One region of the Nocardiopsis sp. iso_237 genome, then DNA from elsewhere that is predicted to be linked to it. Evidence: riboswitches for the same ligand, from Rfam matches in the RefSeq annotation. Region 1 holds a riboswitch; the other holds the start of a gene.
What was found. A riboswitch is a leader RNA that binds a small molecule or an ion and turns the genes downstream of it on or off. The one in region 1 is predicted to bind S-adenosylmethionine.
Positions count from the first base shown of each region.

Region 2: linked by a shared signal. The riboswitch ahead of thrC (threonine synthase) and the one ahead of AC0VYM_RS20550 (aminotransferase class V-fold PLP-dependent enzyme) in region 1 are both predicted to bind S-adenosylmethionine.

Region 1 covers NZ_CM149669.1:4,510,803-4,516,926, reverse strand. The annotation lists gene AC0VYM_RS20560 (CaiB/BaiF CoA transferase family protein) at 1-1,191, opposite strand, end outside; gene AC0VYM_RS20555 (DUF3870 domain-containing protein) at 1,198-1,602, opposite strand; SAM riboswitch class IV at 1,820-1,934, shown strand; gene AC0VYM_RS20550 (aminotransferase class V-fold PLP-dependent enzyme) at 1,997-3,385, shown strand; gene AC0VYM_RS20545 (SAM-dependent methyltransferase) at 3,632-4,351, shown strand; gene AC0VYM_RS20540 (DinB family protein) at 4,342-4,911, shown strand; gene AC0VYM_RS20535 (primosomal protein N') at 4,908-6,124, opposite strand, start outside.
Region 2 covers NZ_CM149669.1:674,736-680,859, reverse strand. The annotation lists gene AC0VYM_RS03230 (ubiquitin-like small modifier protein 1) at 1-256, opposite strand, end outside; gene thrC (threonine synthase) at 301-1,560, opposite strand; SAM riboswitch class I at 1,574-1,714, opposite strand; gene AC0VYM_RS03220 (alpha,alpha-trehalose-phosphate synthase (UDP-forming)) at 1,985-3,430, shown strand; gene AC0VYM_RS03215 (MerR family transcriptional regulator) at 3,619-4,530, shown strand; gene AC0VYM_RS03210 (GrpB family protein) at 4,658-5,260, opposite strand; gene AC0VYM_RS03205 (class I SAM-dependent methyltransferase) at 5,375-6,124, opposite strand, start outside.

The DNA of each region.
Region 1 (6,124 bases):
CGAGTGCTGTCCGAGCAGCGGCGGCGCGGTCATCGGCACGGGGGTGTGCTCCATGCGGAACCCCGCGCGGACCTGCTCCAACGGCCCGGCGGTGGGGTGCTCCACGGTGCGCAGGACGTCGTCGCCGTTGGCGTCCGCGGTGCGCAGGGCGTCCAGCACCCCGCGGACCCGGCCGGCCGGGACCCCGGCCTCGACCAGGACCCGCATCCAGTCCTCGGCGGGCCGCTCCCGCAGAGTCGCGGACAGCTCCGCGACCAGTTCCCCCCGGTGCGCCACCCGCTCCGGGTTGGTGGCGTACCGGGGGTCCGCGCCCAGGTCGGGGCGGTCGATCGCGGCGCACAGACGCTGGTAGAGGGCGTCGTTCCCGGCGGCGATCACCACCTCGGCGTCCTTGGTGGGGAACACCTGGTACGGCACGATGGTCGTGTGGGCGTTGCCCACGCGCGCCGGTTCGGCCCCGGTGACCAGCGCCTGCTGCGCGAGGTTGACCAGGCTGGACAGGGTGGAGTTGACCAGGGAGACGCTGATGTTCTCACCGCGCCCGGTCACCCGGGCCCGCATGAGCGCGCCGAGGATGCCCACGGCAGCGTTCAGGCCGGTCAGGACGTCGGTGAGCGCCACACCCACCTTGCTCGCCGGACCGTCGGCGGGACCGGTGGTGGCCATCAGCCCGCTCTCGGCCTGGACGACGATGTCGAACCCCGGGCGGGTGGCGGGTTCGTGTTCGGGGCCGAAGCCGCTCACGGAGCAGTACACGACGGCCGGATTGCGCGCGCTCACCTGCTCGTAGCCCAGTCCGAGCCGGTCGATCACCCCGGGCCGGAAGTTCTGGATCACCACGTCCGAGGTCGCGCACAGCTCCTGGACGGCGGCCAGCCCCTCGGGGTCCTTCAGGTCGACGGCCAGGCTGCGCTTGTTCCGGTTGACGGACAGGAAGTAGGCGGCCTCGCCGGGGGAGTGGTCCGCCCGGTGCTCCTCGGTGGGTTCGGCGTAGGGCGGGCCCCAGGACCGGGTGTCGTCACCCCGGCCGGGCTGCTCCACCTTCACCACCTCGGCGCCCATGTCAGCGAGCAGCATGGTGGCGTAGGGGCCCGCGAGCACCCGGGACAGGTCGGCGATCCGCACCCCGGCCAGCGGGAGCGGGGCTCCCGGACCGGGAGCGGGATCGGGTGGGGAACTGGTCTCACGCATGGGGGGTCACTCCTCGCCGTCGGACGGGCTCTCGGGGTCCACGGGGCCGCAGGGCAGCTGGTCGCCGTCCCGCAGCTGGTAGTAGGTCTCCAGGCAGCGGCGCAGCGCGGTGGTGAGCGCGGCGCCGGACTGGCCCGCGTAGCGCGTCTGGACCCGCTGGACGATCTCCGCGATGTCCTCGGTCACCGAGGCGCCCTCGACCAGGGCACGGAAGAAGTCCTTGGCCAGGTCGGTCAGGAGGGTGGTGTCCGCGGCCACGATCCGGCCGTCCGCGGAGTCCACCGCGAGCACGACACCGAGCCGCTGGTACTGGGAATGGCTCGCCACCGAGTCGGGAAGACGGGCGTAGCCGGAGATGAGCACGACCCTGGGGTCGCGGAGAAGCTGCTGAACACGGTCGTCGCCGTACAACGGAAAAGCACCTCTTGTCTGCGGGCACGCGAAAACTCCAACTCACTGGAGTCTCGCGTCTGAAGGGCGGCCGGGGGAAACCGGACACCCGCGACGTGAGGGCAGTTCTCGATCAGTATGGCCCAGCCGGGACGGTCGGTGTCAAGGGCGGGGGTGGTCCAGGGCACACGAGCACACGGATGCGCGCCACGGGAGCCCTGTGTTACATTTCCGCTCAGGTCACGAGTACCAGCGACAAGCCCCGGCTAGCTGGTCGGCAACCCTCCTTCCGCGGTGGGGTGCCCCGGGTGAGGACCAGGTCCCGACACGACCGTGTCAGACAAGCGCGGACCCCTGAGGCGCAGCCGTCATCGGCGTACCCCGTGGGTCCCACGACCCGCAGAAGAGGTGCCCCATGACCACTGTCATCCCGTTCGACTCCACGCGCTCCAGCCGTTCCGCCGCCCGGGACGCGGCCCGCGAGGCCGAGGCCCGTACCGAGTGCGCGATCGTCACCGCCGAGGGCGGGGTCCCCCTGGTCACCGGTGAGCGCGTCGACTATGCCAACTTCGACTACGCCGCCAGCGCCCCCTGCCTGACCAGCGTCGCGGACGCGCTCGCCGCCGCCCTGCCCTACTACGCCAGCGTCCACCGGGGCGCCGGGCACCACTCGCAGGTCAGCACCGACGCCTACGAGCGCGCCCGCCGGAGCGTCTCCCGGTTCCTGGGCGTGCGCACCGAGGCCGACGCGTACGGCTCCGCCGACGCCGTCGTGTTCGTGCGCGGCACGACCGACGCCGTCAACCTGCTGGCCCGCGCCGTTCCCGAGGGCTGCACCGTGGTGGTCTTCGAGTCCGAGCACCACGCGAGCCTCCTCCCGTGGGAGCACCCGGCCTCACGCGCCGGGAAGGTCGTCCGGCTGCCCCTGCCCGCGTCGCCCGAGACCGCCGTCACCGCCGCCCGGACCGCGCTCGCGGAGGCGCCCGAGGGGCCCCGGCTGCTGTGCGTCACCGCCGCCTCCAACGTCACCGGCGAGATCTGGCCGGTCGAGGAGCTGGTCGAGGCCGCCCACGCCGAGGGCGCCCGCGTGGTGGTGGACGCCGCCCAGTACGTGCCGCACCTGCCGTTCAGTCTCTCCGGGACCGGGGCCGACTACGTGGCGCTGTCCGGGCACAAGCTCTACGCCCCCTTCGGGTCCGGGGTGCTGGCGGGCCGCGCCGACTGGCTCGGCGACGCCGCCCCCTACCTCGCCGGCGGGGGAGCGACGCGCCGGGTGACCGAGCACGACGTCCAGTGGAACGACCTGCCCGCGCGGCACGAGGCGGGCAGCCCGAACGTGCTGGGCGCCGTGGCGCTGGCGGCGGCCTGCGACACCTTCACCACCGAGACGCTCTCGCTCCAGCACATCCGCGAGGCCGCCCTGCTGGAGCGCCTGCGCTCCGGGCTGGGCGAGATCGACGGCGTGCGCGAACTGTCCCTGTGGGACGCCGAACACGCGCGGGTGGGGATCGTGTCCTTCGTGGTCGACGGCCTGCCCGCCGACCTCCTGGCCGCCGCCCTCTCCGCCGAGTACGGGATCGGCGTGCGCGACGGCCTGTTCTGCGCCCACCCGCTCACCACCCACCTGCTGCCCGAGGGGCACGAGCAGGCCGTGCGGGCGAGCCTGGGCGTGGGGACCACCGAGGAGCACGTCGACCGTCTGGTCGGCGCGGTGGCGGACCTCGTGGCCCGTGGCCCGCGCTGGGAGTACGCCGACTGCGACGGCCGCCTCGCCCCGGTTCCGGACCCCCGCAACGTCCTCTGAGGCCCCCTTCTCGCCCGGAGTGTCCGGAATCGGAGTATTCGGGACCTCGGACTCATGGAACTTCACTACGCATGACCCCACATTCGACGCACTGGGTCACATTTCACGCGGGGGTGTGCCGGGGATCACGTTCCCAGGCGGTACTATCGGGCCCTGACGGTGGGGCGCGCCGTCGCCGGGCCCGACCGGTCCGTACCGACGCGGCGTCCCGCCTCCCGCGAGCGAACCGGCTGGGGGAGCGTGATCGTGACGGACGTACGAGGACCCAAGACAGGTCCCCTCACGGCCGTGTTCCGAGCGTCCGAACCCCCGCGCGTCCCCGAGCAGCCCTCACCGGTGGTCAGCCTCGGCTCGCGCACCCGCCCGCCGGACCCGGCCGAGGCCGAACGGGTCCGCGTGCACCAGGCCTTCCTGGGCCGCGTCGTCGACTACCTCTGCGCGGACGCCGGGATCCGCCAGTTCGTGGACTGGGGCTGTCCGGTGCCCGGCACCGCCGAGCGCGTCCGCCGGGCCAGCGCCGACGCCACCCTGGTGCACCTGGCGCCGACCGGGACGGCGGGGGTGCTGGCCGCCCCCGCGCGCAACGCGACCGTCCTGGCCGGGGACGGCTCCGGCGACTCCGGGACGGACGCCGTGCTCCGACGCCTCCACACCAGCGGGCTCGTCGACTTCGACGAGCCCGTCGCCGTACTGATGACCCGTCCCGGCACGGAGCAGGACCCGCCCGCCGGGCTCGACACCCTGCACGGCATGATGCGCGGCGGCGGATACGTCGCCCTCACGTCCACGGCTCCCCGCCCCACGGCGGAGCGGGCCTTCGCCCCCTTCCTCCCCGTCGAACCGGGGGTCGCCGACCTGACCTGGTGGCCCTACCCGGACGAGGACGTGTCCGCCCCGGGGTGTGGAACCCTGGGCGGACTGGGCCGCGTGCCCAGGCGAGGAAGGGGAGCGACGCGATGGCGCTGAACTGGAACGGTGAGATCCTGGCCCAGATGAGGTTCTACTGGGACTTCTCCCTGTGGCCCAGGCTGGAGGGGCTGACGGACGCCGAGTTCTACTGGGAGCCCGTCCCCGACTGCTGGACGGTGCGCCAGCTGCCCGACGGCCGCCACGCCCCGGACGGTGCCTATCCGGAACCCGTGCCGCCGCCGGTCACCACCATCGCCTGGCGGCTGGGACACATCGTGGTGGACGTGCTGGAGGCCAGGATCAACTGGCACTTCGGGGACCGGACCGCCAGCCGCGACAACATCGACTGGCCCTCCACCGCGGCCGAGGCCAGACAGCGGCTGCGCAGGGCCTACGTGACCTGGTCCGACCACGTCCAGGAACTCGACGACGACGACCTGGCCGAACCGGTGGGCGGCGCCGAGGCGGCTCAGTGGTCGGACTTCCCGCTGGTCGTGCTCATCCTGCACCTGAACCGCGAGTTCATCCACCACGGCGCCGAGGTCGCCCTCCTGCGCGACCTGTACCGGGCCCGCTTCGGGGAGAGCGCCGGTCCGTGGTCGGAACCGGTCGCCTAGAGCACGTGCGGCGGGTCCACCCGGACCTGCACGAGGTGTTCGTCCCGGCGCGCGCTGCGCGCCGAGGCGGCAGCCTTCAACGCGCGGGAGAGGTCACCGATCGCCCCGCGCGGCACACGCAACAGCGCCCGCTCGGTCACGTGGTCACCGTTCTCGCCGGTCTCGGAACCGACCGGCACCGGTCCCAGCAGTTCGGCGGACTCGGGCAGCCGGATCTGGTCCAGCAGCTCACGCACGTGCTCGGGGGCCCCGGTGATCGAGGCCATCGACACCGCCGGAGGGAAGCCCAGCCCGCGCCGCTCGGCCAGCTCCCGTTCGGCGAACCCGCCCGGGTCCCAGCGCACGAGCGACTGCACCACCGGAAGTGACGCGTCGGCCGAGACCACCACGGTGCCGCCCGGCCGCACGAGCGCGGCCGCGTTCAGCCAGCGGCGCAGCGCCTCCTCCGAGGCGCGCAGGTCCGCCCGGTTGAGCAGTGCCCAGCCGTCCAGGAGCACCGCGGCCGCGTACCCGCCCTCCGGGACGACCGGCTCCGCGCCGGGGGTGGAGACCACCAGCGACGGCCGGTTCGGCACCTCGGCCAGGACCTCGTCCCGTCCCGAGGTGCGCACGGTCAGGGACGGGAAGGCCCGGCCGAGCTCCTCGGCGGTCCGGCGGGCACCCACCACCACCGCCCGCATACGGGTCACCCCGCACTCGGAGCAGGCCCACTGCCCGGCCACCCGGCCGCACCACCCGCAGGAGGGCACGGCGTGCGCCTCGCGGATGGCCAGCGGCCCGTGACAGGCCCCGCAGCGGGCCGGTTCGCGGCATCCGGCGCAGGCCAGGGCGTTGAGATAGCCCCGACGCGGCACCTGGAACAGCACCGGGCCCTCCCGCGCCCCCTCCCGGGCCGCCTTGAGCGCCAGGCTCGGCAGCCGGGCGGAGCGCGCCGCCTCGTCCCGGGCCAGTTCGCGGTCGTCACCGGCGGGTTTGACCACCGGCGCCCGGCCGCGCAGGGTCGTCCGGTCGGAGACCAGCGGGAGCGCCCACCCGGACTCCACCAGCAGCTGGGCGTCGGTGGTGCGGGTGTGTCCGCCGAAGAGCGCTCCGGCACCCGACATGTGCGCGCGCATCGCGAGGACCGTGCGGGCGTGCGGATAGGGCGCGTGCGGGTCCACGTGCACGTCGTCCCCGTCGTCCCACAGCACCACCAGGCCCAGATCGCGCACGG
Region 2 (6,124 bases), 2.7 Mb from region 1:
GGATGATCGAGATCTGCTGGCCGTCGCGGACCTCGGTCTGGAGGCCCTTCTCGAAGCGGACGTCCTCGTCACCGACGTAGACGTTGACGAAGCGGCGGACCTTGCCGTTGTCGTCGAGCACGCGGGCGCGGATGCCCGGGTGGTTGGCCTCCAGGTCGTCGAGGACCTCGGCCAGGGTGCCGCCCTCGGCGGTCACCTCGGACACGTCGTTGGTGTAGGTGCGCAGGATGGTGGGCACGCGGACGCTGACGCTCATGGTGTTCGTACTCCTGGGACGTGGGTGGTGGGAGGGGGCGCGGGTCAGGCCAGGCCCTCGGCCTTGAAGGCCTCGACGGACGGCTTGATGGTGGCGGTGACCCCGGAGTCGACGGCGTTGAGGGTCTTGAGCCCGTCGCCGGTGTTGACGATGACCGTCTCCGCCTCGGGGTCGAGCGTGCCCTCGCGGACGAGCTTGCGCAGGACGCCGGTGGTCACGCCGCCCGCGGTCTCCGCGAAGATGCCCTCCGTGCGCGCCAGCAGCTTGATGGCGTCGACGATCTCGTCGTCGCCCACGTGCTCGATCGCACCGCCGGTGCGGGTGGCGATGTCCAGCACGTACGGGCCGTCCGCCGGGTTGCCGATCGCCAGCGACTTGGCGATGGTGTCCGGCTTGACCGGCTGGATGACGTCGTGCCCGTCGGCCCAGGCCCGGGCGACCGGCGAGCAGCCGGTGGCCTGCGCGCCGAACACCTTGTACGGGCGGTCCTCGACCAGGCCGACCCGGATCAGCTCCTGGAAGCCCTTGTCGATCTTGGTGAGCTGGGAGCCGGAGGCGATCGGGATGACGATCTGCTCGGGCAGGCGCCAGCCGAGCTGCTCCGCGATCTCGTAGGCCAGCGTCTTGGAGCCCTCGGCGTAGTAGGGCCGCAGGTTGACGTTGGTGAAGCCCCAGCTCTCGCCCGCCTCGTCACCGATGAGCTCGGAGCAGAAGCGGTTGACGTCGTCGTAGTTGCCGTCGATGGCCACGACCTTGCCGCCGTACACGGCGGCCATCACGACCTTGCCCTCCTCCAGACCGGCCGGGATGAACACGCACGAGTCGAACCCGGCGCGGGCCGCGGCTGCGCCCACGGCTCCGGCGAGGTTGCCGGTGGAGGAGCAGGAGAGGGTGGTGAACCCGAAGGTGCGGGCGGCCTCGACGGCGATCGCGACCACGCGGTCCTTGAAGGAGTGCGTGGGGTTGGCCGAGTCGTCCTTGACGTGCAGGGACCGCAGGCCGAGTTCGGCGGCGAGGCGGTCGGCCCTGACCAGGGGGGTGAGGCCGGGGTTCATGTTGGGGAGGTCGGCCACGTTGTCGGGGACCGGGAGGAGGGAGCGGTAGCGCCAGATGTTCTTGGGGCCGCTCTCGATCTGCTCCCGGGTGACGGTCCCGAAGTCGTAGGCGATCTCCAGGGGGCCGAAACAGAACTGGCAGGCGAAGATCGGCGCGAGCTCGTAGCGCTCACCGCACTCCCGACAGGACAGGGCGGTCCCGGGGCCGAAGGCGCGGACGGAGGTGGGTTCAGCGGCGGCAATCGCCATGGCGAGGCGTCTCCCCTCATCTTTCCTGGTGGCCACCTTGACCCCAGGCCGGAGTTGGCACCTGCCTCGACGGGTCGCGGTGATCGCGGTTCCACATGTCGAGATGGTTGCCGGGGCTTCGCAGGGCCGGTCCCTCCACCCCTCTGGATGAGCAATATGAAGTTGTGGCGGTTCTTCTCCGAGAACGCACCGTCACTGTAACTGAGGTGCTGACCGATTTTCCACGCCGGGTGATCCGGATTACACAATCCGGCTCGCATGGTGAGACGGCACCGTCCACGTGGGGCGCGACCCGGAGGCGGCCTCCCCGCCCGTGTGACGGTGTCCACGGTTGACTCTGAGGGGGTTTGGGGCCGCTGCCCGCAGGCGAGACCTAGGGGAAGTGCGTGATCCCCGGACCATCCTTCGTCGAGAGGACGACCACGTGGACAAGGCTCAGATCCTCATAGCCTCCAACAGGGGCCCGGTCTCCTTCTCCACCGCCGACGACGGTTCCCTGACACACAGTCGGGGCGGCGGCGGACTGGTCTCGGGGATGATCTCCGTGGCCACCGAGATCGACGGGCTGTGGGTGTGCGCGGCCCTGTCCGAGGCCGACCGTCGGGCCGCCGCCGAGGCGCCGGGGGCCCGTCTGGACCTCGCGCACGACCTCGACGGCATGCGTGTCCACATGTTGGAACTCCCTGAGACGACCTTCTCGGGCGCCTACACGGGGGTCGCCAACTCGACCCTGTGGTTCGTGCAGCACATGCTGTACGACACCCCGAACAAGCCCTCCTTCGGCTCGGACTTCCGGAACCTGTGGGAGGACTACGCCGCCTACAACAACGCCTTCGCGGAGGCGCTGGTCGGCGGTGCGGCCGAGAACGCGCGCGTGGCCGTGCAGGACTACCACCTGGCGCTGGTGCCGCGCATCCTGCGGGCCCGCCGCCCCGACCTGCGGATCGCGCACTTCTCGCACACCCCGTGGGCCCCGCCCGAGTACTTCCGGATGCTGCCCGCCCAGGTGGCGCGGGAGCTGCTGGAGGGGATGCTCGGCGCGGACCGGCTGGGGTTCCTGAGCCCCCGCTGGGCCGACGCGTTCCTGCGCTGCTGCGCCGAGATCCTGCGCGCCGACGTCGACCTCGAACGCCGCACCGTGGAGTACGGGGGCCGGGTCGTCGAGGTGGGTGTGCACGCCCTGGGCGCGGACGAGGAGGGCCTGCGGGAGAGCGCCTCGGAGCCCGCCGTGGCGGACCGCAGGCGCACGCTGGGCGAGGCCGTGGGCGACACCCGCCTGATCGTCCGCGTGGACCGCACCGAGCTGTCCAAGAACATCGTGCGCGGCCTGGAGGCGTACCGGGAGCTGCTGACGGCGCACCCGGAGTGGCGGGGCCGGGTCACCCACCTGGCGTTCGCCTACCCGAGCCGGGGCGACGTGCCGGAGTACCGGGAGTACACGGAATCCGTGCTGCGGACCGCGAAGGAGATCAACGAGGAGTTCGCCACCCCGGAGTGGACCCCGCTGGTACTGGAGGTCAACGACGACTACCCGCGTTCGCTGGCCTCGTTCCAGATGGCCGACGTGCTGCTGGTGAACCCGATCCGGGACGGCATGAACCTGGTCGCCAAGGAGGGCCCGGTGCTCTCCGAGCGCGACTCGGTGCTGGTGCTCTCGCGTGAGGCGGGGGCGGCGGACGAGCTGGGCGACGCCGCGCTGCTGGTCAACCCCTACGACACCGTGGAGACCGCTGAGGCGCTGCACCGGGCGCTGTCGATGTCCGAGGGCGAGCGCAAGGAGCGCCGGGAGCGGCTGGCCGAGGCGGCCGTGGCGCTGCCGCCGCGCCGGTGGTTCCAGGAGCAGCTGCGCGCCCTGGGCGCGCACGGCTAGGCCGTGTAAGGGGTTCGGCTTCCTGCGCACGCTCCGCATGCTGATGCCCGCGATGCGGGGTGAGGGGCTCCTTCCGGTGAGCGATGGTCGGTGCCGGGTCGTCGCTGCCCGCGGCGGGTTGCACCTTCCGTAGCGGCATGTGGTCCTGTGGACCCACGTCCCGGTCCCTTGAGGAGAGGTCCCCGCTCATGCACCTGTCTTTCGTCCCGCCCCGTCAGGTCAGGATCGGTGACGCGGCGGCCTTCGCCGGCACCACGCCACGGGCGATCCGCCATTACCACGGGATCGGTCTGCTCCCCGAGCCTGAGCGGGGCGTCGACGGCCGCCGCCGCTACGGGTACGAGGACATGATCCGCCTGCTGTGGATTCGCAGGATGGCCGACGCAGGGATCGCCCTGGACGACATCCGTGACTCCTTCGAGACCGGCGCGACTTCCGGCGGTGCGGACGGCGGAGGCGGTATCGCGGGCGTCCTGGAGCGGTTGGAGGGGACCCTCGCCGAACAGGAGGCGGAACTGCAGCGGCAACGGACCGCCGTGCAGCGGATGCGCACCGAAGGCAGCCGGATGGGCCTGCTCTCCGACTTCGTCACCGACCGTCTCAGGAGCCTGCCCGAGGGCTCCCTGCGTCAGGCGGACCTGGACACTCTGCTGATCACCGAGCGGGTCTTCGGCCCGCTCGGCGCGGCCGTCCAGGCCACCCGCTTCATCGCCCTGGCCACGCATCCCGCTCTGCGGGAGGACTCCGACCGCGTCGATGCCGCCGAGGAGGCGCTCGACGACGGTGTCGCCGTCGACGATCCACGGGTGGCCCAAGTGGCCGCCGAGCGGCACGCCTTTGAAAGAGCCCTGCACGCCGTCATCGAGGAGTCCGGCCTGGACGAGGACGACGACGCCCTCTTCGACGCCTGGGACACTCTGCACCCCGCTCCCGCCGACGCCGACGACGGCGAGGACGTGATCGGCTCCGGCAGGCGGGAGGCCGGATCCATGAGCGCGTTCGAAGCCATCGGCAAGATGCCCTACGACGTCTCCCCGGCCCGATGGCGCTGTATGGAACTGGCCATCGAACTGTCCGCCCAGGACTCACCCGCCCCCTAGGACACGGCCAGACGGGGCTGGAACGACGCGAGGGCGTGTCCCGTGCTGGACACGCCCTTCGGCGGGGTCGCGTGGCGGTCGGACTCCGGTCATCCGGTTCGTCACCGGTCGTCCGGCCGGGGGTCGGTCAGTTGGTCCGGGAGACCGCCTTCCAGGCCTCGGCCTCGGCGAGGAGTTCGAGGACGATGTCGGACTTGGCGTCGGCGTAGTCCTGGATGCGCTTCCAGGTGCGCTCGGAGAGCTCGCGCTTGACGGCGGTGTAGCGCTCCCGGGCCCCGGCGTCGGCGGCGAGGTAGTCGCGGAAGAGCCGCATGCGGTCGACCTCCTCGCACCCCTCGCTGAAGACGTGGAGGTTGAGGTTGACGCTGGGGCCCTTGAGGACCCGGTGTTCGTACCAGTCGGGTTCCGCGATGACCAGGGTGTACCCCGCCTTCTCCAGGTCGGGGAGGTAGGCGGGTTCGTCGGCGGAGTCCGCGACCACCATGACCAGGTCGACGCAGGGCTTGGCGGCCAGGCCGGGCACCGCGGTGGAGCCGACGTGGTCCAGGGAGAGCACGCGGTCCCCGAGGGCGCTCCGGACACGGGACTCCTCCTGTCGGAACAGGTAGGGCCACTTGGGGTCGGGTTCGGAGAGGCGCACGCGACCGTTCACCAGGTTGCGTGCCATGGGGTCGGTGGCGACCCGCCTGTCTCCTCGTGAGGGCAGAGAGGGCGATTCGAGGGGCGACATTCCACAAAGCCTTGTCGTCCGGCGTACCCGCGTCAAGGCTTTCGACGTGCCTTACATATGCACGCGCATCCGTGACGCCACGGACTGTCGGAGCGGCATGACCGAACGCGACGGTCAGGGCTCGGGCGGGCCGTCGGGGGTGGAGACCACGAGGACGAGCGAGCCCTCCCACTCGGGCAGCTCGCGCAGGTGCCCGTGGCGCGCGTCCCACGTGCCGTCGCGGAGGTCGCGGGACAGGTCCTCGTGGAAGCGGGTGTGCGCGGCCTCGTCGACGAAGCTCCACGCCGAACAGGCCTGCCGGGCCCCGGGGTCGAGCAGTGCCTCGGGGCGGCCGTAGTAGGCCTCGTTGAAGCCGTCCGAGCAGTCGAGCGGAATCGGTACCCGTGTGACGGTGGTCGTGCCGCCCAGCCCCTCGGCCAGGGCCGACGGTTCCGGGTAGCGGCGCGCCTCGGTGTCCAGGACCTTCGGGCAGTACTCGTACAGCCAGAAGTCGCGCACCAGGGCCGGGTCGCAGGTCAGCACCGCCACGGGCCCCGTGGTCACCCGCCGGACCTCGGCCAGGCCCCGGGCGGGGTCGGACCACTGGTGGACGCTGAAGGTGGTCATGGCGGCGTCGAAGGAGCCGTCGGGGAACGGCAGCGACTCGGCGGTGCCGTCGACCGCCGCGGGCAGGTGCGCGGGGCGCCGGGCCCGCATGCTGGCCGAGGGCTCCACGGGGGTGACGTCGCGGTCGGTGGGTTCGTAGGAACCGGCCCCGGCCCCGACGTTCAGCACCGTCCGGGCCCCTCCCAAGGCGGCGTCCAGCAGTGCGGCGATCCTCGGTTCCGGTTGCCGGTGGTCGGTGTAGGTGCGGGCGATCACCCC